DNA from 3 places in the Leisingera sp. ANG-M6 genome. Region 3 is predicted to be linked to each of the others. Evidence: riboswitches for the same ligand, from Rfam matches in the RefSeq annotation. Region 3 holds a riboswitch; each other region holds the start of a gene.

Region 1 (2,247 bases), on a different contig from region 3:
GTATTTGAACCACGCGCCCGAAGGCGCGCGGAAGCTGAAGGTGGCGGTGTTCGGCGCTTCCGGCACGACAGAGACGCATTCCAGCATCTCGTCGTCCTTCCACGCCAGGGTTTCGTCCAGCGTCTCGAAGTTTGCCTGCAGTCCCATACGCTTACTCCGCCGCGATCAGGTGGCGGCCGGTCAGCGCGCGGGTCAGATGGTCGGCGTACCAGTTGGAGAACTGGATGACGCCGCTCTCCTGCACTTCCGAATAGGGACCGGGCTCATAAGCGGGCGAGTTGATGCCGCGCTGGTTGTCCTCTACCACGATGCGGTCCTCGTCGTTGGTGGCAACCCAGACCTCGGTCAGCCGCTTCAGGTCATAGTCCTGACCTTCCACCGCGTCCTTGTGCACCAGCCACTTGGTGGTGACTTCGGTTTCGGTCGGGCTAATCGGGGTCACCCGGAACACGATGGAATGATCTGGCAGGAAGTGGTTCCAGGTGGTCGGGTAATGGAACTTCAAGAGCGTGCCGGCATCGGCAAAGGGCACCCGGCCGAGTTTCTTGGCCACTGCCGCCTTGCCGTCCATGGTATAGCTCTCGGCGCCCTCGTTCAGTGGCATCCGCGCCACCCGGTACTGGCCGCGCGCATCGATCTGGAACTGCGCCGGCACGCCCGCCGCTTCGATCCGGTCGAAATGCTTTTGCAGATGCGGCGGGGTCTCACCGCCCTCGACGCCGGTCACCGACGGATCTTCCGGGAAGGTCCGGCACAGTGACGGGTGGTTGCCGCCGCAGTGATAGCACTCGCGGTTGTTCTCCCAGACCAGCTTCCAGTTGCCGTTCTCGATGATCGAGCTTTCATAGGCGACCTTAGCGTTACCCAGGTCATGCGGCTCCAGATAGGGGCGCGCAACTGCGGCAAAAGCGTCGAAGTCCGGCGCCTCATCCGCCAGGCAGATGTAGATCAAGCCGGCCAGGTCACGGCAATGCACCGGCTTCAGCCCGTGTTTGGAGGCATCGAAGTCCGGCCCCATATCGCGCGCCCACAGCAGTGAGCCGTCCAGCTCGTAGGTCCACTGGTGGTAGGGGCAGACCAGCTTGGGCGAGTTGCCCTTCTTGGCCTTGCACACAACAGAACCGCGGTGGCGGCAGGCGTTGTGGAAGGCACGCACCTCGCCATCGGTGCCGCGCACGATGATGACGTTGTAGGCGCCGACCTGATGGGTCACGAAGTTGCCCGCCTTCGGGATCTCGCAGGCGGGAATGGCAAACAGCCATTCGCGGTAGAAGATCTGGCGCATGTCCAGATCCAGCACGCCCGGGTCGGTGTAAAACGCCTGCTCCAGGGAATAGTTTTTCTGACGGGCGACCAGTTTGGCCAGAATTTCGCTGTCGTGAAGCATCTGCTTCTCTCCTTTGCCGCATCCCCGCGGCAGGTTGGCTTGGCTGCGGGCATGGATAGAGAGATTGCAGGCCACGCGCCTGCAACCGCCCCGCCGCCGCCCGCGGTTGACGTTTTCGGGGCAAGGCTGGTTTCCGGACTGTCCCGGGGCCATTCGGCGGCGGGGCCTGGCACCTTCCCGAAGCCGTTGCTTCAGTGGTTATTGCCATGCCTTGCCCGGGGTCACCGTTGCGGGGGCAGTGCCGGAATTTCACCAGCTTCCCAATTCTCCACCCCTAGGGGCGGCACCTTGCTGAAGCGGAAAATGCCCGAATCCCGCGCCGCCGGCGGAGACAAATCCGACCCGCCAAAACCGGAAAAAGACATGCATGTTTGCCATGCCTGCAGGGACAGGGATGTCCAGAATCTCAAACCGGCATCCGCCAGCCCGTTTGCGGCAAGCGCTTATCTTTCATGCGGTTAGGCGCTGCCAGCCGCTGCAGATCGATTCGCACGCAGCGAATCTTACGCTGGCCCCTTGGAACACGAATTGCATTTAACTATATGACGTATAGTTAAATGATATGCAGGAGAATCCGATGACCACCGGCCACGTCTTCATCGCCACCAGCCTCGACGGCTTCGTGGCCCGGCAGGACCATTCGCTGGACTGGCTGCTCAAACAGCCCGACGCCGAAGATGACGATGGCGGTTTTGCCGCCTTCATGGACAGCGTAGACGGGCTGGTCATGGGGACGGGCTCATTCCGCACCGTGCTGGGGTTCGGCCAATGGCCCTACACCAAACCGGTTGTGGTCCTCAGCAACAGCCTGAGTGAACAGGACATTCCCGAAGAGCTGAAGGACAAGGTGCGCCTCAGCA
Region 2 (2,247 bases), on a different contig from region 3:
TGCTGCCAGTGGGGGTATCGTTCATGATGTCTCGTGCCGGATTCGGTGTGGGGGTGTCCCGCGTTCCGCGCAGGGTATTCAAGCGCAGCCGGTTCGTCCACCGCAGAAGGGCAGGCAGCGTGCGGCCAAGAAAAGGTTTTGGATTTGGCGGGTTTGGCGGTTAGAATCCCCTTGCAAGACCCTGGGCGGGAGTGGGAATTGGAACGCAACGCGAGGAGGCGGCATGCGATCTGACGAAGTCTCTGGGACTGCGGCGCAGGAGATGCCTGTGCCTGTGAACATTTCCATATACGAGGTGCCCGTCGCGGGCGGGATGCTGGCGCTGTGCCCCTTGCCTGGCAAGGGCGGCGACTACCCTGGCGACATGGGCCGGATCAATGCCTGGAAACCCGGGCTCGTGATCTCCATGACCACGGCTGAGGAGCACGCGGCAGCGGGCAGCCACCGGCTGGGCTGCGACATCCAGAGCATGGCCAGCCGCTGGATCCATCTGCCGGTGCCGGACTTTGACGTGCCATCCCGGCAGGTTGCAGCGAAATGGCCCAAGGCCAGCGCCTCGGCGCGGATGGCGCTGGAGGGCGGCGGCCGGGTGCTGGTGCATTGCAAAGGCGGCTGCGGCCGCTCCGGCATGGCGGTGCTGCGGCTGATGATCGAATGCGGCGAGGATCCTGCGCAGGCGCTGGCCCGGCTGCGGGCCGTGCGCCCCTGCGCGGTGGAGACGCAGGCTCAGATGGAATGGGCCTACGCCGGTCGTTCCGCGGGGTTCCGGCCGCAATAAGGCGGCAGCCCAGTGCGGCCTGCCGAACCTTTTTTCCTGTGCCCTGACTGCTGGCCTAAAGCGCCAGCATCTGCTCTGCCTGATGCGCCTTTGCCGTTTTCGGCAGCGCCTCCATCAGCGCGCAGGGGCGGGCGTCCAGTTTTGACGCTGCAAAACCGGTGCCGTCGCGGCTGAGGATCGCATCGGCAAACCGGTCCAGCCCCTCGCGCGGGGCCTCTTCTCCGACACCGCAGAACAGCCGGATCCGGTCATGGCTGGCCACGAACTGCGCCGGGCAGTTGCGCGGGCATCCGTCCAGCGCGCTGGTGCCGGTGATTTCGAAATCTTCCTGGGTCAGCGGCTTGGCCTTGGTCATCGCCTCGGCCAGTTTGGCGATCATCCGCTCCGCTGCGGGGCAGGGCCGCCCCAGGTATTTGCAATCCGTTGCCGCATAGAAATGCGTCTTGTCCGTCCACATCATGTTTGCGCCCTCCGCGCGTGGTGCGGGGGTTTTGGGGACAAGAGACCGGATGAAAAAGCGGAAAGCCCGCGGTGCCATCAGACCCTGTCCGGACACCCCGCCCGGGTTCGAGTTTCACATTCGATGGCAGGTCTCCTGACTTGCGGGTCGCAGCTTTCCCGATCCTTCCCGGCCTCTTAGAGGGCCAGTGGCTCTATCGGGGTCGCTCGCCGCTTACAGTTGCGGGGGCAGTCGCGGAATTGGCGTCGCCGGAAGGCGGGCCGCACCGTGTTCCCTTTTCATCCCGGACACAAGATTCTGTGGCGCGGGAACCATCGCCACAAGCGGTAGCGGCTTCCGCCTCGAGTCGTCAATCGTTTTTCTGCGGCTGCACATGGGCGGGGAGGGGCCTGTGCATCTGCAGGTGCAGCCCCCGGATCACATCCGAATCGCGCCGCACCCGGGCCAGTTGCCAGCCGCCCTGCAGCAGGATATAGAAATTCTCAGCAGCCGCGCGGGCCTCTGCCTCGGCCAGGCCGAGGCGCTGGGCGTGGGTCGAAGTTTCAATGATCCAGCCCTCAAACAGTTTGGCGGCGTGCTGGTGGAAGGCCTCGTTTTCCGGCCCCTCGAACAGGGTGGCGGACACCGGGCAGCCGCTCCATTTTCCCTGTTTGTCAAAGAGTTTCGCCAGTTTGTAGCAGACCGTCTTGGCGCCTTCCTGAAACGTCGGGGCAGGAGTGAAAGATGCGTCGATCAGCACCAGCATCTGCTCCGACGCCCAGTCCGCCGCAGCTAGGGCCAGATCGGATTTGCCGTTCGGGAAATGGTGGTAGAGCGAGCCCTTCGGCGCCTCCGCCGCGGCCAGCAATTCCGCCAGGCCGGTGCCGCTGTAGCCCTTGTTGCGGAACAGGCCGGCGGCCGCCCGCAGCAACCGCTCGCGGGTTGGGACGGGGCCGTCCGGGGCGGCAGAGGGTGTCGTCACGTCAGTCATGGCGGCAGGTTGACAGCATTAGACCGAATGGTCCAGAGG
Region 3 (2,247 bases):
CCCACGCAGCAAGCACAGGCCAAGCGGCTGCCCATACCGGGCAGCATGTTCATAATTTTGGTCTTTGGAAGGCAATGCCCCCGCAGACGGTGAAAACTGCCACCACTACGGAAGGTCCGTTATCTTCGGCGCGCCCCGCACCGCGATAGGGTGATCATCCTGGCAGGTCTCCTGACTTGCGGGTCGAGGCTTTGCTGCGCCTTCCCGCCCCTTGGGGCAGTGGCATACCGCAGCATTGCTCTCCGCTCACAGTTGCGGGGGCAGTCACGGATTCGGCGCCTGTTGGCTACACCTCACCGTGTTCCCTTTTAACCGGGTGGTCTCCCAGCCGGACCAGAATGGTCGGGACTTAGGCAAACTGAACTTATTCTGTCAAGCGGGAGAATTCGCAACCTGAGTAGAAATGGCCTTGGGCTGGCATCCATATCGCCGAATTTGCCTTTCCAATTTTTCAAGTGACGATGATTGATTACGCATACAAAAAACTTCGAAAGGCAGCGGTGTTTCCCCGTTCCTCTGATAGGAACATGCCTGCCTATTGATCCCTGCAGCACTGCAGGAGAAAAACCATCGGCACCGGACGGCCAAGTGAACAGAACATGATTCTCTTGACTCAGAAATTCCGGTTTGCCATTCAGCCAAGGTGACCGGTTCCGCGAGTGTTTCAATGCGCAGCGGAAGAAATAGGGAACACGGTGCGGCGTACCCAAAAGGGACCAAATCCGTGACTGCCCCCGCAACTGTGAGCGGTGAGTGACGCTGAATACGCCACTGGGAACATCCCCGGGAAGGCCAGCCGAGCCAGGACCCGCGAGTCAGGAGACCTGCCGGACACGGGGACTGAGGCTCCGCTTGCGGGGTTACTGCCCTTTTCCACCGGACGCCGGGGTGCGCGTCTGGCGCGTGTGCCGTTCAGGCGTTTCCGTGCCGCTACTCCCCGTTGTTCATTCCTGATTGCAGGTGCGCCTGTATCGTCGAATGAGGACGAAATGAAACTGAACTACCTGGCCGCTGCTCTGGCCGTTTCCCTGCCGGTTACCGCTTCGGCGCATTTCCAGCTGAACTACACTGAACAAGCGCTGATCGAAAAGCCCGGCGACGTGCCGATGGGCCTGGTGTTCTGGCACCCGATGGCCAACGGCCATGCGATGGACATGGGCAAGCCGGAAGAGTTTTTCATGATCCACAAAGGTGAAAAGACCGACCTGTCGGACCGCCTGGAACCCGCCACCTTCAAAGGGGCTGAAAACGAAGCTTCGGCTTACAAGGCCTCGGTCCCGGTCAAGCGGTCCGGCGACTATGTCGTGGTGACGGTCCCTTCGCCTTACTACGAGGAAAGTGAAGACATCTATATCCAGCAGATCTCCAAGGTCGTGCTGAACCGCAACACGCTGCCCACAGACTGGGACCAGCCGGCTGGCCTGGCGACCGAGATCCTGCCGCTGAACAAGCCCTATAACGTCATCGTAGGCTCCACCTTTTCCGGTCAGGTTCTGGCGGACGGCAAGCCGGTTCCGGGTGCCGAGATCGAAGTCGAGTTCATGGCGTCGGAGCCGGATCTGGAAAAATTCTCAACCACTGATCCCACCGTGGGTGAGATGCCGGGCGGCGCAATTGTTGCCATCGCCGACCAGAACGGCGTTTTTTCCTTTGGCATTCCGAAAGCAGGCTACTGGGGCTTTGCGGCACTCGGGTCCGGTCCGGCGACCGAGCACGACGGCAAGGAACTCAGCCAGGATGCTGTTCTGTGGATCCACGCAGAAGAGCTGAAGTGAAAGTAGACCGATGCATATCGTAGACGGCGCACTGTCGAACCCGGTTGTGATCGGCGGCGCGGTTGCCGCCGTCGGCGGTATTGCCATGGGTCTGCGCAACCTGCCGCTGGAGCGGATTCCCGCGGCGGGTGTTCTGTCGGCCAGTTTCTTTGTGGCCTCCCTGATCCATGTCCCGATCGGGCCCAGTTCGGTTCACCTGATCCTAAATGGCCTTGCCGGGCTGGTGCTGGGCTGGGCCGCGTTCCCGGCTTTGTTTGTCGGGCTTCTCCTGCAGGCGGTCTTCTTCGGCTTCGGCGGGCTGACCGTGTTGGGCGTGAACGCCGTGAATATTGCCCTGCCCGCTGTTCTGGTCGGCCTGATGTTCCGGCCGCTGGTGGCGCGCGGCTCGCCGCTGCAGGGGGCTATCTGGGGCGGCATTGGCGGCGGTGCAGCAATTGCCTTCACAACCCTCGCAGTCGCAGTATCGCTGATG

What was found. A riboswitch is a leader RNA that binds a small molecule or an ion and turns the genes downstream of it on or off. The one in region 3 is predicted to bind cobalamin.
Region 1: another riboswitch for cobalamin. It lies ahead of RA24_RS10955 (aromatic ring-hydroxylating oxygenase subunit alpha); the one in region 3 lies ahead of RA24_RS12260 (DUF4198 domain-containing protein).
Region 2: another riboswitch for cobalamin. It lies ahead of RA24_RS00990 (hypothetical protein); the one in region 3 lies ahead of RA24_RS12260 (DUF4198 domain-containing protein).

The regions. Positions count from the first base shown of each region.
Region 1 is NZ_JWLG01000013.1:219,333-221,579, reverse strand. Features, by position in the region: gene RA24_RS10960 (hybrid-cluster NAD(P)-dependent oxidoreductase) at 1-147, opposite strand, end outside; gene RA24_RS10955 (aromatic ring-hydroxylating oxygenase subunit alpha) at 152-1,387, opposite strand; cobalamin riboswitch at 1,495-1,693, opposite strand; gene RA24_RS10950 (dihydrofolate reductase family protein) at 1,950-2,247, shown strand, end outside.
Region 2 is NZ_JWLG01000002.1:98,617-100,863, forward strand. Features, by position in the region: gene RA24_RS00980 (DNA polymerase III subunit gamma/tau) at 1-25, opposite strand, end outside; gene RA24_RS00985 (protein-tyrosine phosphatase family protein) at 263-778, shown strand; gene RA24_RS00990 (hypothetical protein) at 834-1,238, opposite strand; cobalamin riboswitch at 1,347-1,569, opposite strand; gene RA24_RS00995 (TetR/AcrR family transcriptional regulator) at 1,588-2,208, opposite strand.
Region 3 is NZ_JWLG01000014.1:40,717-42,963, reverse strand. Features, by position in the region: cobalamin riboswitch at 145-353, opposite strand; cobalamin riboswitch at 632-846, shown strand; gene RA24_RS12260 (DUF4198 domain-containing protein) at 990-1,775, shown strand; gene cbiM (cobalt transporter CbiM) at 1,786-2,247, shown strand, end outside.